Regions from separate parts of the Cytobacillus sp. C11.1 genome, predicted to be linked through region 3. Evidence: riboswitches for the same ligand, from Rfam matches in the RefSeq annotation. Region 3 holds a riboswitch; each other region holds the start of a gene.
What was found. Region 3 has a riboswitch for cobalamin ahead of AC3ZVC_RS13360 (ribonucleoside-diphosphate reductase subunit alpha). Riboswitches for the same ligand answer to the same signal wherever they lie in the genome.
Positions count from the first base shown of each region.

Region 1: it holds a riboswitch for cobalamin, as region 3 does, so the genes downstream of both, AC3ZVC_RS03385 (ABC transporter substrate-binding protein) here and AC3ZVC_RS13360 (ribonucleoside-diphosphate reductase subunit alpha) in region 3, are expected to answer to the same signal.
Region 2: it holds a riboswitch for cobalamin, as region 3 does, so the genes downstream of both, metE (5-methyltetrahydropteroyltriglutamate--homocysteine S-methyltransferase) here and AC3ZVC_RS13360 (ribonucleoside-diphosphate reductase subunit alpha) in region 3, are expected to answer to the same signal.

Region 1 covers NZ_CM176935.1:665,251-669,304, reverse strand. Annotated here, with positions in the region: gene AC3ZVC_RS03395 (FtsW/RodA/SpoVE family cell cycle protein) at 1-107, opposite strand, end outside; gene AC3ZVC_RS03390 (hypothetical protein) at 676-1,452, shown strand; cobalamin riboswitch at 1,563-1,748, shown strand; gene AC3ZVC_RS03385 (ABC transporter substrate-binding protein) at 1,920-2,894, shown strand; gene AC3ZVC_RS03380 (FecCD family ABC transporter permease) at 2,941-3,918, shown strand; gene AC3ZVC_RS03375 (heme ABC transporter ATP-binding protein) at 3,921-4,054, shown strand, end outside.
Region 2 covers NZ_CM176935.1:329,792-333,845, reverse strand. Annotated here, with positions in the region: partial or broken gene metE (5-methyltetrahydropteroyltriglutamate--homocysteine S-methyltransferase) at 1-1,603, opposite strand, end outside; cobalamin riboswitch at 1,752-1,941, opposite strand; gene AC3ZVC_RS01620 (MEDS domain-containing protein) at 2,174-2,707, opposite strand; gene AC3ZVC_RS01615 (cold-shock protein) at 3,130-3,330, shown strand; gene AC3ZVC_RS01610 (hypothetical protein) at 3,935-4,054, opposite strand, start outside.
Region 3 covers NZ_CM176935.1:2,679,965-2,684,018, reverse strand. Annotated here, with positions in the region: gene AC3ZVC_RS13365 (ribonucleotide-diphosphate reductase subunit beta) at 1-198, opposite strand, end outside; gene AC3ZVC_RS13360 (ribonucleoside-diphosphate reductase subunit alpha) at 211-2,433, opposite strand; cobalamin riboswitch at 2,571-2,765, opposite strand; gene AC3ZVC_RS13355 (hypothetical protein) at 3,164-3,409, shown strand; partial or broken gene AC3ZVC_RS13350 (glutaredoxin family protein) at 3,450-3,674, opposite strand; gene AC3ZVC_RS13345 (hypothetical protein) at 3,793-3,933, opposite strand; gene AC3ZVC_RS13340 (heavy metal translocating P-type ATPase) at 3,963-4,054, opposite strand, start outside.

The sequences.
Region 1 (4,054 bases), 2.0 Mb from region 3:
GAGGATTGCCCGCTATATATAGCGATACAGCTTATTAAAAAAAATAGAAGCAATAGAAAGCATAGCGTCCAATCAATTCGATCTGAAAATCTTTTAGTTTGATCCATTCATACACACCTGGTTTCTTTACCTATTTACATTTTTATCCTAACAAAGAAAAATACCCCTTACAATGGCTGTTTGGATGTAGTTTCATTTGTTGTTCTATATCTTTAGACGAATTGAAGCTTGAGATAGTTTCTTGCAGTTCCATAAATTAAGTACTTTGTTGATTAGAACTGTGTTGTTTGGAGCGGAGGGTGCGGGATCCTTAAAAATGCCTGAATTTTAATGAAAAAGTATCTAAGTGAATTTAAAAATAGTGCAAAGACGGGTATATGGAAATTAAATGGGAGACCTAATAATATTTTTCTAAACTGGAAAGATATTTTTTAATATTTTTGCTACAATAAGAGAAGAGAAAATACTCATATGTTAAAGCAGACAGTTTCATAGTCAGAAGCTGTCTTTTTCGATAACTGTCCAGCTCCATACGTAATGCTTCGACAGAATTCACGCAAGACTAAGAGCGTTAGCGTTTGAGAGGGTGGCATTTTTAGCCTGCGTTCCTCATAGGCGGGCGCCTTGCGCTTTTCTTTATATACTACTCTTGTTAACGGTTCGGAGGTTTCGCCATTGAAAAAAAGAAATCATGCTATTCGTGATCTCATTTATATTCATCTTAATGAACAGGATCAGTATGTTATGACATATGGAATTGAATTTGCGGAGTTTGTCCAAACCCTTTCAGATTCGATTAATAATCTGCTATTGCTGAAGCACCGCTATGAACATGGCGATTACAATATGCATACGATGTTCGATTACGTGTCAAGAGACAAGCTTGGAAGATTAGTGGAAGAGGATGTTTACGGCTATGGCGATTTTTGCTGGATTGATTTTGAGGAAGAGGAGGCTGTAAATGAGCTTCCCGGCCAGGCAATCGCGGAGCTTCTTTATATTGGCCATGTAAAAGAGCACTTAAAGCCGCCGTTTTACAATTATTTGAGTAATCGGTATGTGTACCTTGCCATCGATGACGGCTGGTTTAATCGTACCTATTACAGGGACTTGAATGATTTTTACCGAATGCTCGGAGAAGTAATCCCGGGTAAAATGGGGCAAATGAAAGTCGAAAAAACGCTGCTCGGCATTAAAAAGAAAAAGACGTATCCGCCTATTTCAAGAGACGTCCTTCTTTCACTGAAGCCATTAATGAAAGAAGGGGCAGTGCTGTCTATAAAGGACATTGATCAGAATCGGGTCCGAATTGAAATTCCTATTTGGATAATTGGCGATTTTGCCAATATGGATGATATGTATGACGAATATGAATCGATCGTGAAGGAGCCTTGTGAAGCGAAGATTGTGTTCGATAAGAAAACAAGAGAATGGAAGATTTACTCCCGATAGTATGCTGAACTTTTTTACAACATTCAGCAAATTTCTCTTACATTTTAAGCTGGATGGTGTATAATCGGAAATAGAAAAATTTTATATGCACGAAAGAACAGGTGTCTTCTTAAAGAGAGTAAAGGCCATTGGCTATTATTCTTTTGAAGACTTAATAGGGAAGCTGGTGAAAATCCAGCGCGGTCCCGCCACTGTAAATGGGAGCCGTCTGCAAATCCACTGTACATATGCGTATGGGAAGGTGCAGAACGGCAATGACCATGAGCCAGGAGACCTGCCTGATTCTTAAGCACCCTTAAACCTACGAGGATAGGGAGGTGTTTGGTCCGGCCATCTTTTCTTCATACATAATTGAGAATTATGACCACACAAACATCTCCTTGCCATTCGAGGAGATGTTTTTTTATTTACCTTGCTGGTACCAGGTACCACCCGAATTTTGTCGAAAAGTATTGGAGGAATGAAGGATGAGGAAGATTTATTCGTTGTTGTTGACTTTGCTGCTTGCAGCAGGAGTGTTGGCTGGATGCGGTGAGAATGCTGAGCAGCCTGAGAAGAATGATTCCGCTAAGGAAGAACAGTCTGCTGGGGAGGGAAAAACTGATTTTCCAGTAACGATAAAGGATGCTCTTGATGAAGAAGTAATCATTGAATCAAAGCCTGAAAGAATCGTATCCCTGATTCCAAGCAATACGGAAATTGCTTTTGAATTGGGATTGGGAGAAGAAGTGGTAGGAGTTTCCGACTTTGATAATTACCCGTCAGAAGCAACCGAGAAAGAAAAGATCGGCGGCCAGGAATTTAATGTAGAGAAGATTATTTCTTTAAGCCCTGAACTTGTGCTGGCACATGAGTCTACTGCAGAGTTGGCTGCCGCAGGCTTGCAGCAGCTGAAGGATGCCGGTATAGCGGTGTTGGTTGTAAACAATGCTGAGAACTTTGACCAGGTGTTTGAGTCTATCATGATGATCGGGGAAGCATCCGGTGAAAAGGCCGAAGCGGAAAACCTGGTGGCAGGCATGAAGAAAAAGCTTGAGGAAATCAAAGCTAAAGCAGCGGATATTAAAGAGGAGAACAGAAAGTCAGTTTATGTCGAAGTAGCTCCGGCTCCAGAGATTTACTCACCCGGCAAAAATACCTTTATGGATGAAATGCTTAGCACAATCAATGCAAAAAATGCTGTAACTGAAGAAGGCTGGGTAAAAATTGATCCGGAAACGATTGTAGAGCGGAATCCGGATGTAATCGTAACAACTTATGGATACTATACAGAAGATCCAGTGGGAGAAGTCGTAAATCGTGACGGCTGGCAGGATGTCAGCGCTGTGAAAGATGAGCACGTTACCGATGTGGATTCAGATATGGTTACCAGATCAGGTCCGCGGATTATTGAAGGAGTAGAGGAACTTGCCAGAGCAGTTTACCCTGAAACATTTAAATAATAAGGTTTTAGCTTATATAGCAGCCTTTGCTTTTCTTATTTTTGCGATGCTGCTTGGCGTTTCGATAGGAACTGTAAATGTTCCGGCTATGACCATTATAAAGGTGATTGCGACAGAGGTTTTCCGTTTGATTCCAACTGAAGCGGCAGACCCCATGCACACAAATATTGTCATGAGTATTCGGCTGCCGCGGGTCTTGCTGGCAGGTCTTGTGGGAGCGTCTCTCGCCATTGCGGGAGCCGCCTTTCAAGGGCTGCTGCGAAATCCGCTTGCTGATCCATATACACTCGGTGTTTCATCTGGTGCATCGGTTGGAGCGGTTTTAACCCTGTTTTTTAATATCTCCATCCCGCTTGCAGGAATATTTACATTGCCATTATTAAGTATTTTATTTTCTTTTTTGACGATCTTTATTGTCCTGCTTTTTGCAAGACAGATTGAAAGGTCCATGAAAGTTGAGACCATTATTTTAACAGGAATCATTTTCAGTTCTTTTTTAGGTGCCCTTATTTCCCTGATGATTGCGCTGACGGGGGAAGAGTTAAGGCAGATTATCAGCTGGCTGCTTGGAAGTGTCTCCATGCGGGGCTGGGCTTATATAAAAATCATGATTCCGTTCTTTTTGATAGGTTCTTTGATCCTTTTGATGAACAGTAATGAATTGAATGCCATGTCATTTGGGGAAGAAAGGGCCCAGCATATTGGGGTGAATGTGCAAAAAAGAAAGATGATGATTCTGATTGCCGGTTCGATTTTAACGGGTGCAGCAGTTGCTGTTTCAGGGACCATTGGATTTGTTGGGCTGGTGATTCCCCATCTTACCCGTTTGATATGGGGGCCGGATCATCGGCATTTATTACCGCTCTCAATTTTAACTGGAGCAGGATTCCTGATAATGGCTGATCTCGTGGCCCGCACGATTATTGCGCCAACAGAGCTGCCTATTGGTGTCATTACTGCTTTAATCGGGGCTCCCGTTTTTGCCATCATATTAATGAATAGACGGACAAAAGGAAGAGGTTAAATATGCTTAGCGCTCAGAAAGTGATCGGGGGATATGGCGGGAAATCCATAGTAAAAAATGTGTCATTTGAAGTGGGAAGAGGAGAGCTCTTTGGAATATTAGGCCCGAATGGAAGCGGAAAAACCACACTGCTGAA
Region 2 (4,054 bases), 2.4 Mb from region 3:
TGAAAAAGACATCCCCAAATATGATTGGAGGCTTTACACATCGTGAGCCATAAGACTGAACCCATCCGAATTTTGTGAATTGAAAACCGCCCAATTTTTCCCCAAAGTACTCTACCATATCGGTTCTTTCAAATTCCCCATGTACAAGCACATCCAGACCCAGCTCCTCCTGAATGTGGATCCATCGCTTGATTTCTGCTTTTATAAATTCTTCGTACTGTTCACTTGTTAGTTCACCTTTTCGCCACTTCAGCCGCTGCTTCCGAACTTCCTGTGTCTGCGGGAGACTGCCGATCGTGGTCGTTGGCAGAATGGGCAGCTTAAAAGCAGCGTCCTGTGCTTTATTGCGGATTTCATAAGGAGCTTTCCGTTCCGTTTTAAACGTATGCAGATTTTCGATAGCCTTCTGAACTTCCGTATGCTTGCGTTCAGGTGAGTCAGCTAAGGTCTTGAGTGCAGCTGAACTGGCGGCAATGTCGTTTTCAACTTTTTCTCTTCCATCATTTAAGCCTGATGTAAGAATGTTAATTTCCCGAAGCTTTTCATCGGCAAAAGAGAGGGCGTTTTTTATAGTCGTCTCGAGTGTATCTTCGTTTCTGACCGTTACCGGAGCATGCAAAAGGCTTGAAGAAGGCTGTACAATCAAGTGCCCTGGACAAACGTATTCAGAAATTTCATCAAGGAGATTGAAACAGTCCTCCAAATCTGCCCGCCAAACATTTCTGCCATCAATAATACCTGCTGCCAGCACTTTCTCCTGAGGGAAACCGAACTCTTTTAGAGCTTCAAGATTCTTTCCTCCATCATGGACAAAGTCCAGCCCAATTCCATGAACGGGAAGGGCAGTAACTTCTTCAAAATAATCTACATAGTCAAAATAGGTCTGCAGGATTATTTTGATGTTTGGAGCAGCATTACATAATGTTTCATAGACTTCTTTAAGAAGCTCGATGTCTTCTTCCGAAAAAGTACTGCATAAGATCGGTTCGTCCATTTGAACCCATTCAGCGCCTGCCTGCTGCAGTTCTTTTAGAATTTGAGCATAAAGAGGGACAAAAAGGTGTACCATTTCGTTTAACTCTTTTTCCTTATATCCTTTCGATAGTTTTACGAAGGTGACCGGGCCAAGGATAACCGGCTTGCCGATGATGTTAAGCTTTTGTTTTGCTTCGTTAAATAATGCGAGTGGCCGGTTTTCGGCAAGCACCGGTACCGTCTGGTCCAATTCCGGCACGATATAATGGTAGTTTGTGTTAAACCATTTCGTCATTTCGGAGGCAACCGCAGAAGAACTGCCTCGTGCCATATCAAAATAGGTCTCCAATGGGACTTTGCCGCCATCATATTTAAAGCGCTTTGGAACTAACCCAAACATCAACGCTGTATCCAAGACATGATCGTACATGCTCCAGTCACCGACAGGTATCAAATCTATTCCCTGCTCCTGCTGCCTTTGAAGATGAGCCAGCCGCAATTCTTCCATTTGCTTTAAAAAATATTCCCGGTCAGATTTCCCGGCCCAATACTGCTCCAAGGCTTTTTTCCATTCCCTGTGTTCTCCGATCCGTGGATATCCTAAGTTAGAGCTCCTTACGTATGCCAATATTGAAACACTCCCCGTATTTTTTTTCCGAAAATAAAAAATCTCTCTTTTCATCGAAAAGAGAGATAAATGTGCATAGTCAAATAGGTTGGGGCCATTACAGTTTTCCCAACGTGCTTACCTCACTCCTCTCTATATACCCGTAGAGTACAAGTGCATACAACAGGCAGGTCTCCTGGCTCTGGTTCACAGCAACTTAATCCCTTCCCATTTCAAATGAAACAGTGGTCTGATGATAAGTCGCTCCCCAATACAGTGGCGGGACCGCGCCGGCATTTAACCGGACTTCCCTTTTAACTGAGCAGATTTTGCTCAGCACCTGAAGCATTTCGTATGAAATTGTCTGGTAGTGCAAGCGGATCAGAAAACTCCGCAAAAAATTTAAAATATTTAAATTTAATGAAAATACTAGCACGGGATGTTGCTGCTGTCAAAAGATTTTTAATACAGAACTCTCCACAAATCTACTTCAAGGGAAGCAGTTCAAGAAGAAAATAAATACCTAGTCTTACCGGATAAAGGTGAGACAAGTTTTGCTAATAGTCAATCTTGGTTGTCGTGTTTCTTCACTCATTCATTTATAAGAAAGTTATGGCAGGATTTAAGGCTTTCTTTAAATTCTTTACTAACCCTTTCTGAATCGTAGGCACAAATAGATAGAAGTTTTGTTTTGGCAACAATTAGATCTGCCTCTTTTTCAGAAGCCGATAATTTTTTACTGACTTCCTGTTCATCACGCCATTCTACATGAGCCCAGCTCCGGACAGCTAAATCGTGTTCTGCACAACCTTCAATTAAGTTCGGGAGATAATCAAAAATAGAATTAATTCTAAAGTCTCCCTTGGCATAATAGAAGTCATAATTATTGACGAACTTTACTTTTTCAAGGCAGCTTTTATTCAATAACGTTGTGAGTCCTTTTTTAATCAATGGAGTAATTCGGTCATTTTCTACAATGATGGAGTATTCATTTAGTTCCAAGCCGGAAATAACAAAATCTATGACATTTGATATATATTGGTCCTGATTCTTAAAAAAATATAATACATGCCCCTTAGTAAGGTTATGAATTTCATGAACCTCTCTTAAATGTATACTTCCCAAATTTGCACCCCATTGGATTTTGTCATTTTATGCCTGTAGATAAGTTTATCATACTTTGATATTAAAATGGTTTCGCCAGCAGGAATCTCCATGAAAGGAGACATCATAACAAGGCAGGTAAAGAAGAGTCTATTAAACTTTTTCTTCTAACGTAAATGAAACACATTCGTTTAAATGCTGTAATGAAAATCCGTAAAATTTATGCTATTGATTGGATAATGGAGAGGACAAAAGTTTGTACTTAAACAAACGATGCTTCATTTGATGTATTCTTGCACATACTTGTGAGAAATGTTAATCTAAACTAGAATTATTTTTGTTCGGTGTAAAGGATAGTTTGAGTAAAACTTTACGTCTTGATGATCACTGAGAGCAAGGATAGTAACACAATGTGTGTTTTTACGCACAAGGAGGCAACAAATATGGAAAATGGTAAAGTGAAATGGTTTAACAGTGAAAAAGGCTTCGGATTCATCGAACGTGAAGGTGGAGAAGACGTATTCGTTCATTTCTCAGCTATTCAAGGCGAAGGTTTTAAATCTTTAGAAGAAGGTCAAGCAGTGACTTTCGATGTTGAGCAAGGTCAACGTGGAGCTCAAGCAGCTAACGTGCGTAAATCTTAATAAAAAACCAAACTCAAGCAGGCTCTTTACGAGCCTGTTTTTTTATTTAATGAACTTAAAAGTAAGGAACCCCACTTCCGAATGAGCAGGGCACATGTACACAGTAAATCAAATGGTATACAAAGTTTATCATATTATTACGTATTGTCCTAATTGCTATGACTAAACAGTTTAAAGTTCTATTGTAGAGAGTAGCTGATAATTGTCACTCTATCTTGTTTGTAATGCAACTAACAGATAACTTATGTTTATGATCAGCTGCCAAATAAGCGGCTTTTACTGACGGGGCGAGTTAGTTAAACAAGAGTGGATCTCTAAATAAAAAACTTGGGTTAAATTCTCCCAAGCTCATCTATGAAGGATGACTAAAGTTTATTTTTGGCAGACTTATGTCTATCTTTTTAAGCTATCCTGTCATTCGGCTGCCACTTCCGGTAGCTTTTTTATTTATGACCTAAAGGTTAGCGGAACCAGCTAATATGTCGACGTGCCAGCTTTATCTTATTCCGTGCAGGTTTGTTTAATAAGAAAAAATATAAACGGTTATATCGTATTAAAAAAAGCAAAAAGAGTGAACTAACATTTAGTCCACTCTTAAACAGAATTAATCATTGTTTTTGGTCATATTATCAACACCATTAACTGGGTGCGGCTGACCGTATCCTTCAACATTGCCAGCATGCTCTCTGTGATACTCTGAACCTGCAGTTTGATGATTATCTAT
Region 3 (4,054 bases):
AAATTGCTTTATATCCTGTGACATATTTATTTCAAATGGCGTCCAGAAATTAGCCAGCATTTTTTTATATTTCGGGTATGCCCAGGAAAAACGGACATCATCCCAATTAAGAATATTAGAGCATTCCCCGTTTAAGATTGAAGTTGCACGATTTGGTGCAGCAGTGTTGATTAGTTGACGCTTTTTTAATTTTTTCATAGGATTCTCCCCTTAGCTTGAACAAGATTCACAGTCTTCTATTTCTGATGATGTAGAACGTATATAATAGGTTGTTTTTAATTTATTATTCCAGGCACTAAGATGCAGATTTAAAAGATGTACCGCTTTTATATTGTTAGGGATGTAAAAATTAAATGAAATCGCCTGGTCAATATGCTTTTGCCTTTTGGCATTCTGCTGGATGCTCCACTCCTGGCCAATATGGTAGGCAGACTTGTAATACCAGATGGTTTCGCTGTTTAAGTCAGGAGCTGTCACAGGAATCCGGTAATCTTTTTTCTCCTCGGAATATTGTTTATTAAAAATAGGGTCTATACTTGGTGTGCTGCCTGCAATCAAGGCGGTTGATGCATTGGGAGCAACCGCCATCAAGTACCCATTGCGGATTCCAACTTTCTTTACTTTTTCTTTTAATGCGGTCCAATTAAATTTGGAGTCCGTGTTCAAATATCCTCTTTTTTCAAAATAGGCGCCTGTCTCCCAATCAGATCCCTCAAAAGCTGGATATTCCCCTTTTTCTTCTGCAAGGGTCATAGAGCTCATTATCGTTAAATAGGCAATTTTTTCATAGAGCTTGTCAGCAAAGTCTGCTGCCTGCATGCTTTCCCAGGGAATCTTTTTCAGTGCAAGCAGATGGTGCCATCCAAATGTCCCCAAACCAATCGCCCGGTACTTTTGATTGGTGATTTGTCCTTGGAGTACTGGAATCCTGTTAATATCAATCACATTATCTAGCATCCGTACCTGAATCGGAATGAGCCTTTCAAGGACATTATGTTGGGAGGCTCTTGCCAGATTAATAGATGAAAGATTGCAAACGACAAAGTCTCCAGGTATCTTTTCAATAATGATCTTCCCATCCTTGGTATACTCTTCCGTTCTCTTAGTTATACTTTGATTTTGAACAATCTCTGTACAAAGATTTGTACAATAGATCATTCCGGAGTGGGAATTTGTATTTTTCCGATTTACTTCATCCCGATAAAACATGAAGGGAGTTCCTGTCTCGAGCTGGCTTTTCATGATTGACTTCATAATTTCGATTGCAGGTACCTTTTCTCTTGAAAGCAGGGGGCTGTCAAGGCATTCTTTGTATTTCTGCCTGAAAGATCCCTCCCGTTCACCTTCGTCATAAAAGTCCTCAAGCGAAAAACCCATTACCTTCCGTACTTCATGAGGATCAAACAAGTACCAATACCCGCGGCATTCTACTTTCTCCATAAACAAATCCGGGATGCACACTCCGGTAAATAAATCATGGGTTCGCTGTCTTTCATCTCCGTTATTAAGCTTTGCATCCAGGAAGGAGAAGATATCTTTATGCCATACATCCAGATAAACGCTGATCGCTCCCTGACGCTGTCCCAGCTGGTCCACACTGACCGCTGTATTATTCAGCTGCTTCATCCATGGAATGACACCTGATGAAGCGCCTTTAAAACCTTTAATATCACTGCCTCTGCTGCGGATTTTCCCCAAGTAGACACCGATTCCCCCGCCATTCTTCGACAGAGAGGCTATATCTGTATTGCTGTCATAGATTCCCTCAAGGCTGTCATCGACCGTTTCAACAAAACAGCTGGAAAGCTGTCCCCAGTTTTTTCCCGTATTTGCCAGTGTAGGCGTGGCCACTGTCATATATAAGCCGCTCATGGCCCAGTAGGCTTCCTTCACAAGCTTCAGCCGCTTTTCCGGCCGTTCCCTTTTCATTAAAACCATGCTTATGATCATAAACCGTTCCTGTGGCAGCTCATATAGATTTTTCTGTCTATCCCTCGCAAGATACCTATCTGCAAGCATTTTCAGCCCCAAATATGTAAATAAATGATCATTTTCCTTTATAATAGTTTCTGCCAGCTCATTGATTTCGCCCTGTGAGTAGGTATCCAATAAATCTTTTTCATAGATTTCCAGAGCTGTCAGCCGCTCGATCAATTGATAAAAGTGTCCGTAGCAATCCTCCGGCAAACAACCTCTGTTTTCACCTGCTTCCTGATACAATTTTTTTAAAAGAAGGCGTGAAGCTGCAAAGGTCCAATCAGGCTCATCCATACTTATCCATGACAAACATTCTAAAATCAGCTGATCATACAGCGCTTCTTCCTTTAGATGGTTCATCTCTTCAGATCTTTTCAATAATAATTCAAAATCAAGGCTTGGAAATTCTGATTTCAGTTCCTCTATTACTGTATTCGTTTGTAAGGTATATACCATCTTGCTTCCTCCTAAATGGCAAAATAAAAATCCGCCCGGAAAATGAGCGGATCAAACGAAAGTTAATAGCAGGATCCAGTTCTTCTATGGAAAGCCATTACACCATCGTTTCATCATCTCAATCCCCGAAGATAAGAAACTTTCGATCGCCCTGGCAGGTCTCCTGGCTTGTGCTTCAATCTACTAAAAGCCCTTCCCATACTAGCGCCATAAAGCGGCTTGTACAGTGGCATGCTTTTTTCGTCTGCACTTACAGTTGCGGGGACAGCTCCGGATTTCCACCGGATTCCCTTTTAAGTCCATTTAAGAACACCAATCACGATCTATATGTAGTTTTTCATTTTATAATAATCACTATATATTGTAGGTAATTCTATCATAGGGAATACTAGATTACAAATTATTTAATTTAAGCTCTTTTCGTATAGAATGTTATTTTTTCCTATGAATTACGCCCGTTGATTTCCGCTGCAGGCACTTGCTTTCCGCGGGGAGGAACGGGAGCCTCCTCGGTTTCACTTGCGGGGTCTCCCGCTCCCTCTCCTCCCGCAGGAGTCAATTGCCCTCCGCTCCTATCAACTCAGCGAATTAAACTGAGTTATTGAAAAGCAACAAACTTTATGAAAACAGCCTTAATTAATCAATTCACATTTAGTTCAATTTTCCTCGATAGTTTCTCGACAATTAAACTGTAATCTAAAGATGCAATAAAAAAAGGAGTGATTCAAAAATGAAAAAATTGATTGCTGGAATATTCTCCGTTTCCCTTATTCTTGGTTCAGGTACTGCCATTCTAGCAGCAGGAAACGAATCACCTGAAGGTTTATTGAACTTTGGAAAAATGAAGCCGCTCATGCAGGAAATGCACCCCGAATTTTCCAACCAGGAACTGAAAGAAATGTATGAGAGCTGCCATGGAACCAAAGGTGCGATGCCGAGCAAAGGCTTTAGCACAATGGAAAATATGATGCACTAATTAAAAACAGAAGGAGATTATCTCTCCTTCTGTTTTCTTCTTAAAATCCATCATTCTCAATGATATTTCTAATTTCGTCATGGTTCATCTCAAAGCCTATTACATGCTTTTTCTTTGTTCCGCCATACCATTTCTTTTTTTCAAACAGAAAGGCTGGAACAATTCGGCTGCCGGTTAAATTGATAAGATCCTGTTCCCTATCTGGGTCTTTGGCAAGATCTACTTCATTATATGTTACATTATTCTGCGAAAGGAACTCTTTCGCCGCCTGGCAATCCTGTCAAGTAGGCCTTGTATAAAGTGTAATGTTTGCCTTCAACTCAGCAGCCTCCCTTTCGAATAATTTATCTATTTCTTTTACTACCCGAACTTATGGATGGATGTTATTCAGCATCCTCATTTACTTCGTGGTTCTCAATTTCATGCTGTTCTTGCTCAGGATCAGCAAGGAATCCATCATATATAGCATAACCTGCCATAACAAGTACCAAATAAGCAATGGCAGCACCAGCCCATTTTTTCATAATAGCCAGCTCCTTCCGTCTGCTATTCTTTAACCGTTCTTTTCATTTAACTTTACTCTTTGCAATCTGAGAGCATTTAATACGACTGAGACTGAACTGAAAGCCATCGCAGCACCTGCAA